DNA from 4 places in the Priestia filamentosa genome. Region 2 is predicted to be linked to each of the others. Evidence: riboswitches for the same ligand, from Rfam matches in the RefSeq annotation. Region 2 holds a riboswitch; each other region holds the start of a gene.
What was found. Region 2 has a riboswitch for thiamine pyrophosphate ahead of B9N79_RS17545 (YkoF family thiamine/hydroxymethylpyrimidine-binding protein). Riboswitches for the same ligand answer to the same signal wherever they lie in the genome.

Region 1 (3,135 bases), on a different contig from region 2:
ACTAGCTACAGACATTATTGAAGGAATTTCTCCACTGCTTCATGAATTATATAGAGAAAAGGAGTATTCTACTGGATACTGAAATGTGAACCATTTTCTTTTAAGGTTTTAAGAGGAAAGGGGAGTTAGAAGGATTGGAAAAGTTCATTAAACAAGCTATTTATAATAGAGGGGACACTTCACCAATTCAATTAATCAGGCCTGTTTCCGGTGGTGATATCAATCAGGCCTCTTATGTGAAAACAGAGAAAGAAGAATATTTTATTAAGTATAATAATTCTACACCTCCTGGTTTTTTTCAACAAGAAGTTCAGGGCCTAACGAAAATCAAAGAAACAGGTGTTATTCAGGTCCCAAATGTGTATGACTTTCATGAATCAACAGAAAGCGGAGAAGGATGGCTTATTTTAGAATGGATCCAAGGAGAGAAAAATGGAAAAACAGAAGAGCTTCTTGGCAGACAGCTTGCACTTATGCATAGTGTAAGTAAAGATAAGTTTGGTTTTCATCATCCTTCGTACATTGGGATGATTGAACAGCCAAATCAATACTATGATAAATGGGCAGAATATTACACGAAAAATCGTCTTCTTCCTCAAATAGAACTTGCAAAGAAAAAGGGGTACCTTTATCAGGAACGAGAAGCAGGGCTTTATGAACTTCTTGAGAAAATGGAGAAATGGCTTCCTCATTCTTGTGAGGCTTCTTTACTTCATGGAGATCTTTGGGGAGGAAATTGGATTGTTGGTAAAACAGGAGATCCTTATTTGATTGATCCCTCAGTATTTTATGGTCATTCTGAATTTGAACTTTCTTTTACTGAACTTTTTGGTGGATTTTCTTCAGCATTTTATCAAGCTTATCAAGAAGTTCGGCCACTTTCTCCAGAGTATGAGGAAAGAAAAACACTCTATCAACTTTTTTATTTACTTGTTCATCTAAATCTTTTTGGAGAAGCTTACGGAAGGTCTGTAGACCGAGTTTGGCGCTATTATGTAGGGTGAAAAAGAAAAAAGAGTAGTTTACATCATTTACTAGATATGCTATAGTTCGAAATGTAAACTGAATATTCAATATTTTACTACTAGGGGAGCCCTAATTTTGTGGGCTGAGAGGAAAGACAAAATCTTTCTGACTCTTCGAACCTGATCTGGGTTATACCAGCGGAGGGAAGTAGGAGAGATAACGTAAGAAAGTGAATTGCGTTTTTTTCTACATATCCAATTGGGTTCTCTATATTAGAGAACCCAATTTTTATTTTAAGAAAAAACTTCTGCTATTTCATCTCCTCCAAAGGTGTAGCCTAACAACAATACTAAGGAGGAAGATTTATATGTCGAAAAAAGTAAACATTCCATTGCAATCAACATTTCCAAACAGTAAGAAAGTGTATGTAGAAGGTGAACATCATAGTATTCAAGTACCAATGAGAGAGATTAAACAAAGTGATACAAAAACAGATAGCAAACATGAAAAAAATGAACCAATTCGTGTTTATGATACAAGCGGAATTTATAGTGATGAAGATTGTGAAGTGGATATTACGAAAGGGTTACCTCGTGTTCGAGAGGCATGGATTATGGACAGAGGAGATGTAGAAAAATATGAAAAACGAGAGATCAAACCAGAGGATAACGGATACCGAAGTGAAAATCAAAAACAAAATATTGCCTGTTATCCGAATGTAATCAAGCACCCGTTCAGAGCGTGTAAAGGAAAGAATGTTACACAAATGCACTATGCCAAAAAAGGGATTATTACCCGGGAAATGGAGTTTATTGCAATTCGAGAGGGAGTAGAGGCAGAGTTTGTACGAAAAGAAGTTGCGGAAGGAAGAGCAATTATCCCATCGAATATTAATCATCCTGAAAGTGAACCAATGATTATTGGCCGGAACTTTTATACGAAGATTAATGCGAACATCGGCAACTCTGCTGTTAGTTCTTCTATAGAAGAAGAGGTAGAGAAGATGACGTGGGCAACAAAATGGGGCGCAGATACGATTATGGATCTTTCTACAGGGAAAGACATTCACACAACGCGGGAGTGGATTATAAGAAATTCACCAGTTCCAGTTGGTACTGTTCCAATTTATCAAGCACTTGAGAAAGTACAAGGGATTGCAGAAAATTTAACGTGGGAAATCTATCGCGATACACTTATCGAACAAGCAGAACAGGGTGTTGACTACTTTACAATTCATGCTGGTGTTTTACTACGTTATATCCCACTCACGGTTAATCGAACAACAGGGATTGTATCAAGAGGGGGATCTATTTTAGCTCAGTGGTGTCTTGCTTATCATGAAGAGAATTTTCTCTATACGCATTTCGAAGAGATTTGTGAAACTTTAAAACGTTATGATATTGCTGTTTCGCTTGGTGATGGCCTTCGTCCAGGCTCCATTAAGGATGCGAATGATGAAGCACAGTTTGCCGAGCTAGAGACGCTAGGGGAGCTTACAAAAATTGCATGGAAGCATGATGTTCAAGTAATGATTGAAGGGCCTGGACACGTACCAATGCATAAAATAAAAGAGAATGTTGATAAACAAATGGATATTTGTCATGAAGCTCCTTTTTATACATTAGGACCATTAACAACTGATATTGCACCAGGCTATGACCATATTACATCTGCTATTGGAGCAGCAATGATCGGTTGGTTTGGTACTGCTATGCTTTGTTATGTTACCCCAAAGGAACACCTTGGGTTGCCCAACAAAGATGATGTAAGAGAAGGAGTTATCTCTTACAAAATTGCAGCACATGCGGCAGATCTTGCTAAAGGTCATAAAGGAGCTCAAGACAGAGATGATGCTCTTTCTAAAGCACGCTTTGAATTTCGATGGGATGATCAATTTAATCTTTCACTTGATCCTGAACGTGCAAGGGAATTTCATGATGAAACTCTACCAGCAGAAGGTGCAAAAACAGCACACTTTTGTTCAATGTGTGGCCCGAAGTTTTGCTCCATGAGAATTTCTCACGATATTCGCTCAATGGCGAAATTAAAAGACAAGAGTATAGAAGAAATTAGAGAAGAAGGCATGAAAGAGAAATCTGAAACATTTAAAAAGGAAGGTTCACATCTTTATTCATAAAAAAGAACCGGTCTCACCATAATTGAGACCGG
Region 2 (3,135 bases):
AATTTCTTCTGTTGATACAATGAGAGGCTTTGCTCTCTTTGGAATTTTGCTTGTTAATATGCTCATTTTTCAATATGGACTATTTGGTGAATATGAATATATTGAAACAGCTCAAGGATTGGAAAAGATTTCAGCCTCCTTCATTAATATTTTCGGTACCGGAAGCTTTGTAACCCTTTTTTCTTTTCTATTTGGATTTGGTGTTATGATTTTAAGAGATCGAAGTCGAGAAAAACAGCGACGTTTTTGGACCGTTTACTTACGCCGCCTCCTTCTTCTTCTCGCATTTGGACTTTTACATGGAACTTATATTTGGGAAGGTGATATTTTAACATCTTACGCTTTATGCGGCTTTTGTTTATTTTTGTTTCTCTGGTGCAAACCAAAAGTATGGCTTACAATTGCTCTTGTAATTATCGGTTTGATGAGCGCCTTTTCATTTATTCCTGCCGAGGAAGGAAGTGAAGATACTCTAGAAGCAAGTCCTTCCTACCTTGCACAAGAAAAAGAAGTATATGCAACAGGCTCTTATAGTGAAGTTGTTCATTTTAGAAACAATAGTATGCCTTTTGAAGATACAAGCGATGGAGAGATGATTGCTTTTGGTATCTTTGGTGTTCTTGCTTCTCTTCCTATGTTCTTTTTAGGAGCATATGTTGCTGCTAAGAGGTGGCTGCATGAGCCAGATCGCTATGTTTCTCTTTATAAGAAAATGTGGTGGATTTCTCTTCTCATTGGATTTCCATTAAAAATCGTCCCACAATTTTTGCAAAATGAAAGTTTAGAAGGTCTTAGTGCTTCATTAGGAGCTCCTCTTGTCGCCATTTTTTATATTTCAAGCATTGCTCTTTTAACCTATAGTAATCGATGGAAAAAGCTATCTAATGCGTTAGCTCGAGCTGGAAAACTTTCTCTAACAAACTATCTTTCTCAATCCATCTTCTTTACCTTCCTTTTTTATGGATATGGATTTGGATTATTCAGTAAAGTAGGGGTTACAAGCGGTATCGTATTTACCCTTGTTTTCTTTACGATTCAGCTTTTCCTTAGCAAACTGTGGCTCCAATTCTTCATTATTGGACCTTTAGAATGGATTTGGAGACTTTGGACATATTTGAAGATTCCTAGCATTAAAAGAAAGAAAAAAAAGCGGCCTACGCAAATTTCCGCTGGTCTGTAATCTATCTTTCTATTTACAAAAAAGTATCTTTCTTTTATGATGTGTATAAGCGAAAAAACTGTATAGTACAACGCACTAGGGGTGCTAATTAGCTGAGATGTGAATTTTTGTTCCGATCCCTTATAACCCGATCTAGATAATACTAGCGTGGGGAAGTGTAGCAATATACGACTTTTATGTTGATTGACTCTACATTTTTGTCTATTTTACTGCATCTTCCTTAAGATGCAGTTTTTTTGTGTTCATAAACTTTTAGGAGGAAGTAGAAATGAATGAACAGCTTTGTGGAACAAGTAGGATCTATGGATGTCGCTTCTCTCTTTATCCAATGTGCGATAACTTTATTGAAGTGATTAAAACGGCGCTAAGAGAGGTTGATACATCAAAAGTATGGATTAAAACGGATAATGTGAGCACATGTGTACGCGGAAGGAATGAACATGTTTTCGACGTTGTAAAAGCTATTTATCTTCATGCAGCTAAAACAGGAACTCACGTTGTATTGAATGGTTCCTTCTCTGTTGGATGTCCTGGAGATTCTGAAGGTGATGTTTACTTATCCGAAGATGATGTGCTCTTAAACGAGGAGAAAAGCAAGGATATTTCGATTGAAACAGCTATGCAGTTCGCTCTTTATCCAATGGGGATTCCTCACTATATGGACGTGATTGTGGATGGCGTTAACACAGCAAAAGACGAGGGAGTATTTGTTGCTGGTGTTCACTATGCAACACATCTTGATGGCGATACGCACACTATTTTCAGGACAATTAAGGATGCTTTTCTTTCTTCTCACAAAGAAGCAAGTCACGTTGTAATGACCGTCAACTTATCAGCAAACAGCCCTTCAACAAAAAGAAAGCCTGGTGATGGAAAATGACAAAGAGCTGGAAACTAAAAGAAATTGTCGTAATGTCGGCATTAGCTGTTGTGTTTGCTGTTGTGTACCTTCTTTTCACACAGCTTGGAAACATTTTATTTGGAATGTTCGGACTCTTAGTATATGAATTTATTTTCGGAATATGGTTTATCGTTTCAATTATTACAGCCTATATCATTAGAAAACCAGGAGCAGCCCTCATTTCAGAAACAATTGCTGCTGCTGTTGAACTGCTGATTGGAAACGCCTCAGGTCCTCGTCTTCTTTTAACAGGAGTTGTCCAAGGGATAGGTCCTGAGCTTGTATTCGCAGCTACTGGTTGGAAACGATACTCGCTGCCGATTCTTATGCTAGCTGGTATGGGTGCCTCTGTAACAAGCTTTATTATGGGCTATTTCTTGTCCGGCTACAATGCTCTTGACCCTTCTTATGTTAGTACAATGCTTACTGTCCGACTTGTCAGCGGAGCTCTTCTCGCTGGTTTACTTGGTAAATGGCTAAGTGATCAATTGGCAAACACAGGTGTTTTAAATGGGTTTGCGCTTGGAAAAGAACATAAAAAACGGGTGGGAACAAAAAATGATCGAAAATCGACTGCCTCTTAATGTTAAAAATTTAAGTTTTTCATTTGAAGAAGATGAAGAAAAAAAGCTGAAGAATATTTCCTTTTCAGCCTCTAAAGGTGACAGTATTTTTGTATTAGGACCAAGTGGTGCAGGCAAAAGTACCCTCACGCTTTGCCTTAATGGATTGTATCCAGAGGCTGTTGACGGTAGTTTGAATGGAGAAGTACAAATTTTCGGAAGAGACCTTTCTTCCTTTGAAACTGGAGAAGCCTGCCAATATGTAGGGGTAGTATTTCAAAATCCAGATAATCAGTTTTGTATGTTAACGCTCGAAGATGAAGTTGCTTTTGGGCTTGAAAATATTAACTATCCAAAAGAAAACATGGAAGAGCGAATTGATGAAATGCTCTCCCTTGTTGGACTTCTTCCTTATAAACAAAGCTCTATTTCAATTCTATCTGGAGGTCAAAAACAAAAGCTAGCACTTGCTTGTGTGCTCGCTCTTCAAC
Region 3 (3,135 bases), on a different contig from region 2:
ATCGACTTGTATTTAGAAAAATCTCCTCTAGTTTCTTTCTTTCTTCCTTTGATTTTCCTATTGCTAATTTGTTCATTAAGTCTTTTAACCAATTTGAAAGTTCACCAAATTCATTTGAACTGTACATCTCTACCCATTCTCCGTAAAACTCATGTTCAAGAGCTCCTGGAATTTCAGCTAATTCCTTTCCAATTTCGCTATAGCTCCACATGCAAGGAAGAAGGGCTGCTACAAGTTCGGCAAGTGTACCATTTTGAGCAACTTGCAGCATATAATGCGTGTAGGCAAGTGTTGAGGAAGCAGGCTGAGCCTTTTCAAGCTCTTCCTCTGAAATAGCAAATTTTTTCGCATATTGTCGATGAAGATCCATTTCGACATTCAACGTAGAATGTAATATTTCTCCAAATTTACCCATTGTTTCAACATCAGTCGCTTTTACACTTCCAAGTGCAAAAAGTTTTGCGTAGTCAATGAGATAGAGATAGTCCTGAATCATATAATGACGAAAACTTTCTTTTGGAAGAGTGCCATGACCAATTCCTTGAACAAATGGATGCTTATGATTTGCGTCCCAAATGTGTTTGGCTTTTGCATAAAGTTCTTCACAAAATGTCATTTATTCCCCCCCTTTTGGTATGACACCAGTTATAAATAAATTCAATTAATACTTTTGTGAAATCTACTAAACTCTCAATTGATACTCGTTCATTTATGGCATGTGCATACTTTGTTTCCCCCGGTCCATAAATAACGGTTGGGATTCCTGCTTCCCCTAACCATCCTCCGTCTGTGACAGAGGTAGACATTTCTATTTCAACTTGTTTTTTCAAAATCTCTTTGTGGACATGCTGAAGCATTTTCACTCCATCATAAGTTTCATCAATTTCAAGTGCAGGAAATATTTCTCCTCTTTCCTCGATCATCGATGCTCCCCCCCACTTAAAGCTTGGAGGATGATCCCTTAACCATAGGTCACCATGAGACATTCTTAAAATATAATCTTCAATTTCTTTTGTTACACTCTCGTAAGTTTCATTTGGATAGAAATGCACTGTAATCCACAGACGACACTCATCAGCTACAAAAGCAGGGTGTCTTCCTCCTTCAATAACAGCAGGATTAATTGTTGTTGTTCCAGGGAGAAAACCATCATAAGTTTTTATGACCATCCAATGTCTTTCGAGTTCATTGAGCCAGTTAATAATTTTCATCATTTTCTCAATTGCACTCGCTCCAACCGCTTCCCCTCCCGCTGCAATCATATGTCGTCGTGCTCCATCATGAAACGTTTGATCACTTTTTACCGTAATCCATCCTGTAATTACACCGCCCTGACCACGAATAACCATTTCACTTGTATCCACAACAAGCGCAAAATCAGCACTATACCCTCTTTCACAGCACTGTTTCGTTCCTGCTTCTCCCACTTCCTCCCCAATCACAGATTGAAAAATTACATCACCGGGAAGTTCTACTCCATGATTTTCTAACAATTCTAATGCAAAAAGAGCACAACCTAATCCACCTTTCATATCGGAAGTTCCCCTGCCGAAGAGATATCCATCTCGTACAAAAGGAAGGAATGGATCACGTTCCCACTGCTCGTTTTCATCCACTTGAGCCACATCTATATGGCCGTTAATAATTAAGCTGTTATACTCCTCACTATTCTTCCCCTTTTTAACTCCCACAACATTTGGATCGTTTTCATAAACATCCCACATTTCAACTGTGAATTTATTTTGTTTAAGCTTTTTTGCCACAAATTCTTGTGCTTCCTTTGTATTACGGGCAGGAGGGGCAGGTGTTTTAAATTTTACGAGTTTCTCAATAAGTGAGATTAGCTCTTCTTTCCTCAACTCTACTTCTCCTAAAATCTTTTCTATATGTTCCATACTTTCACTCCTTATTAGAGCGAAGGAAACGAAAAAACCCCTTCACGATGTGAAAGGGTGTGATTATGTACGAATGCTAAATAAAACAATTCGCCAACCACTTCCCTTCGCTAGCATTACCTAGATCAGGTGTAAGGGTTAAGACACTTGTCTCTCTCAGCTTTTTACAGCACCCCTAGTAGCCTTACTTCTCTATTATTATCATAATACTTTTTTTATTGCAAACATTCAGGATAACAGCTTAATCATAAGAAAGATAAAAATAGCTCCTCCAATTAAAATGCGTCTAAGTCCTTTTCCCTTTGAACTTTTCAATTTATGTAACCCCCAAATGATAAAAGAAATTCCTAGTGTCGCACCCATCAAGTCTAAAAAAAGTTCCCTCGACGTTATAAGCGCAAGAAGGGGAAACAAAACGGTTAAGAAAGCAAAAAATAAACCTATAACGAAAAGTGATAGATTTCGTTCGTAATTTCCATAAGACATTGCGTTCCTCCTTTACAAAAATACTAACAAAAAGAGGTTTAGGATGATATAGGAACGTCGCCTTGTTTTATTAAAAAAGCCCTTTAGGAGGACTCTCTTAAGGTGTGTTCATATTCTTAAATATATTTATAAGATTTTCTTTAAGACTTGCAGCTTGCTCATTTTCCGTTTGGATTGCTTCGTACACTTCTTGCCTATGAACTTCAATATGTTTGGGCGCATTGATTCCTAGCTTAATTTGTTCTCCATCAATATCTACAATTTTCAGTTCAATATCTTCCCCAATTCGAATACTTTCGCCAACTTTCCGTGTTAAGACAAGCAAAAAGATTCCCCCTGCTTCATCCTCTTCTGAAAGAGTGGATGTTTAGTTTTATAATCCGTGTCTGTTAAAATAATTTGTCTTCCTCTTTTTTGTTCACGATTTAAAATAAGCGGTGCTTGTAAATTAATAGTAGACTCTAAAAATGGGTCCATCATTGTTACAAAAGCATAGACCATTACATTTTTCTCTGAGGTAATATCGAGTTCTGTCATATAGTGGGAAGCTAGGTTGAAGTCATATTCTTTATAAAAAGCAAACGGGTCTGTAATCACAAAAGCTAAATCTGGTGTTTTTAAAGACTGAAGTAAAAAGAAGATGTCCTCATCATTGAGAGGTAAAAGAGTAAATTTCTCTTCTTCCAAGAAACCAGGAATACCTTTCGAAAAAGTAATCACCTCTTCACGATTCACTTCTATTTCCCCATGATAT
Region 4 (3,135 bases), on a different contig from region 2:
CTATCTAGTTCTCTAAGCGGGGAATTTTCACATATTTACCGCTAGTTATCCCTCCCATTCCTTTGAAAAAGCTAATTTAAGAAGGAAAATTCAAAAAGGCCATGAAGATTAAAAAAGAAGACGAAAATGCTAAAAAGGGGAGTTTAGCCAAATGACAGATGTAATTGTTGCTTATCATCAATTAAAGGAACTTGTTGGAAAGAAATTAACAAAGGCTGGTCTTCGCCAAGATCATGCGACTGTAGTAGCAGATGTTTTGATTCACGCAGACTTAAGAGGAGTCAGTTCTCATGGTGTACTAAGAACGGAACATTATGTTAAACGCTTAACCGAAGGAGGGCTAAACCCTAGTCCCCAATTTTCTATAAGAGATACAGCTCCATCTGCTGCTGTTTTTGATGGTGATGATGGCATGGGTCATGTAGTTGCTAAGGAAGCGATGAGCCACGCTATCAAATTAGCAAATAAAAACGGAATTGGGATGGTAACAGCTATTAACAGCAGTCACTGCGGGGCATTGTCTTATTTTGCCCAGCAAGCTGCCCAACATAAAATGATTGGTATGGTTATGACTCATACAGATAAAGTAGTGGTGCCATTTGGTGGAGCTAATCCTTTTTTTGGTACAAACCCAATCGCATTTGGTTTTCCTGCTCTTGAACATAAACCAGTGATTCTTGATATGGCTACAAGCAATGTCGCCTTTGGGAAAGTCCTTCATGCGCGCGAAGCTGGTACCTCTATTCCTTCTGATTGGGGAGTGGACGGTAACGGAAAGCCGACTACAGATCCACACAAAGTAAAAGCCTTGCTGCCATTTGCTGGGCCTAAAGGTTATGGACTTGCGATGGTAGTGGATGTGCTTTCAGGTCTACTTGCTGGAGCAGCATTTGGTCCTCATATTACTGCAATGTATGGTGACTATTCAAAGAAACGTAAACTTGGACATTTCTTATGTGCCATTAACCCGGCTATTTTCACTGATCATGATACATTTCTAGCCAATATGGATCAAATGATAAAGGAACTTCATGAAATAACACCTGCCGAGGGGTTTTCAAAGGTCATGGTACCAGGAGAGCCTGAGCAAGTAAAAGAGGAAATGAGACTGAGAGAAGGAGTTCCTGTAACTGAAACTGTCTATGATTATTTATCAAAAGAGTAGAGGCTAATCTATTTTTATAGACTATAAAGTTTCCTACCATTATATGAGTCTTTACTTATCTAGATTTTAAAGTTATTATTAGAGTCGATAAATAAATATACAATTCTACTAGGGGTGCCCGAAACGGGGCTGAGAGAAAAACCGATGTTTTTTAACCCTTTGGACCTGATCTGGATTATACCAGCGTAGGAAAGTAGCTAAGATAAACATTATTCTTTATTACTATACTATACCAGGTCCAAAAGTGGGCCTGGTTTTTATTATGCTCTATTTTCGTTTGGAGTGCTTTTAGAGCCAACCTATTTTAAAAAATCCTAGAAAAAATAGGCACTTGAACGGATTAACTGAGATAAAGCAGAAGGGGGAATTTATGTAATAAAACAAAATATCCGTTTTTATGGCAGCCTAGATCAGAATTGTAAACACTACAGCGTAAGGAGACAGCTATGAAGGAAGAAGCAAAAGATACTACTAATCATTATGAAGAAAAGATAGCATTGGATGAAAAATTGTCGTCTTCAAAAACCTTTCTCTATGGATTGCAGCATGTTTGTGTTTCAAACGTTTGGCTAGATCCTATCTTTGTTGCTGCAATGATCGGTTTACCTCTTTCACAATCGGCAAATATCGTAAGTGCTATATTCATTGTAGCTGGGTTAGTGACATTAATTCAGGCTACTAAGCTAGTAAAATTACCTATTGTGCAGGGACCGTCCGCTGCTTTTGATTCGGTTATGATTGCAGCAGGTAAAGCGAACGGCTTAGCTGCTGCGAGCGGGGGGATTTTTTTAAGTGCAATTATTGTGTTTATTTTATCTATTACAGGTATTATCGGCCGTTTAAAGTCGTTATTTACCCCTGTCATTTCAGGGACCGTTATTTTTCTTGTTGGAATATCTTTATCAGAGTTCACTCTATCTGAATTCTTAGGAGGGGCGCCTGGGGATGAATCATTTGCAAGTCCATCAACATTAACGTTATCAATTACAACCTCCCTCATCGTATTAAGTTTATCTCTTTTTGGTAAAGGATTATGGAAATCTTTTTCCTTTTTAATTGCACTAGTTGTTGGAGACATGCTTGCCGTTATGCTTGGAAAAGCTGATTTCTCTCTAATTGAAAGTAAACCATGGTTTGGAATTCCACAGTTTCTTCCATATGGAAATTTAACGTTTCAGTGGGAACCCTTTTTAACTTTCTTTGTCGTATATATTGTAGCCATTATTGAAGCAATGGGAGTATACCAAGCTTCAGGTGAAATGCTGAATACTGAAATTAATAAAAAACGAATTCGCAATGGGTTTGCGGGCGAAGCCGCTGGTTCATTCCTATCTTCCCTTATTGGAGGATTCCCTACTACTGCGTATGCTCAAAATGTCGGATTACTGAGATTGACAGGGGTAGCTTCAAGATATCCGGTTATGGTGGCTGGGTGTATTTTCCTCCTGTTTGGATTCTTTCCGAAAGTTGGAGCGTTACTTGCTTTAACACCCTCTCCTGTTGTAGGAGGAATCTTTTTGCCTGCTGCGGCTACACTTGTGTCTACAGGTATTTCTATTCTTACTAAAGCGGAAAATACGGACAAAAATTATCTTATCATCGGATTATCCATATTGCTTGCACTTTCATTACCCCATTATTCCGGTAATATAGATGGAATCTTAGGTACAATGCTTTCTAATAGTTTATTAATTGGAGCATTCACTACTATCTTTCTACAACTAATACTTATAACTATACCTAATAGACTGAAAAGAGGGCGTTTAGAATGAGAGAAGATTCAAAAAAGGTTACAGATGAAATTTTACAGTTTATCGAAAGCAATGCACAAGAAAAGCAAACGAATCCTGATATTGCTGAATCAACATATAATGAGCTAGCACTAAAATTGTTTCAATATCAGTTTAAGCATAATAAGGCTTATAAGAAATTTTGTCAGGCGAGAAAAAGAACGCCTTTGACAGTAAAAA

Region 1: linked by a shared signal. The riboswitch ahead of thiC (phosphomethylpyrimidine synthase ThiC) and the one ahead of B9N79_RS17545 (YkoF family thiamine/hydroxymethylpyrimidine-binding protein) in region 2 are both predicted to bind thiamine pyrophosphate.
Region 3: linked by a shared signal. The riboswitch ahead of B9N79_RS18750 (acetylornithine deacetylase) and the one ahead of B9N79_RS17545 (YkoF family thiamine/hydroxymethylpyrimidine-binding protein) in region 2 are both predicted to bind thiamine pyrophosphate.
Region 4: linked by a shared signal. The riboswitch ahead of B9N79_RS10735 (solute carrier family 23 protein) and the one ahead of B9N79_RS17545 (YkoF family thiamine/hydroxymethylpyrimidine-binding protein) in region 2 are both predicted to bind thiamine pyrophosphate.

What each region holds. Positions count from the first base shown of each region.
Region 1 is NZ_FXAJ01000008.1:83,100-86,234, forward strand. It holds gene B9N79_RS21760 (NAD(P)H-hydrate dehydratase) at 1-82, shown strand, start outside; gene B9N79_RS21765 (fructosamine kinase family protein) at 135-1,004, shown strand; TPP riboswitch at 1,077-1,189, shown strand; gene thiC (phosphomethylpyrimidine synthase ThiC) at 1,334-3,103, shown strand.
Region 2 is NZ_FXAJ01000004.1:279,172-282,306, reverse strand. It holds gene B9N79_RS17550 (DUF418 domain-containing protein) at 1-1,180, shown strand, start outside; TPP riboswitch at 1,248-1,351, shown strand; gene B9N79_RS17545 (YkoF family thiamine/hydroxymethylpyrimidine-binding protein) at 1,449-2,060, shown strand; gene B9N79_RS17540 (ECF transporter S component) at 2,057-2,665, shown strand; gene B9N79_RS17535 (ABC transporter ATP-binding protein) at 2,640-3,135, shown strand, end outside.
Region 3 is NZ_FXAJ01000005.1:198,469-201,603, forward strand. It holds gene tenA (thiaminase II) at 1-616, opposite strand, end outside; gene B9N79_RS18750 (acetylornithine deacetylase) at 603-1,895, opposite strand; TPP riboswitch at 1,981-2,082, opposite strand; gene B9N79_RS18755 (hypothetical protein) at 2,124-2,381, opposite strand; gene csrA (carbon storage regulator CsrA) at 2,479-2,706, opposite strand; gene fliW (flagellar assembly protein FliW) at 2,694-3,135, opposite strand, start outside.
Region 4 is NZ_FXAJ01000002.1:742,825-745,959, reverse strand. It holds gene allD (ureidoglycolate dehydrogenase) at 152-1,165, shown strand; TPP riboswitch at 1,266-1,374, shown strand; gene B9N79_RS10735 (solute carrier family 23 protein) at 1,612-2,937, shown strand; gene B9N79_RS10730 (LuxE/PaaK family acyltransferase) at 2,934-3,135, shown strand, end outside.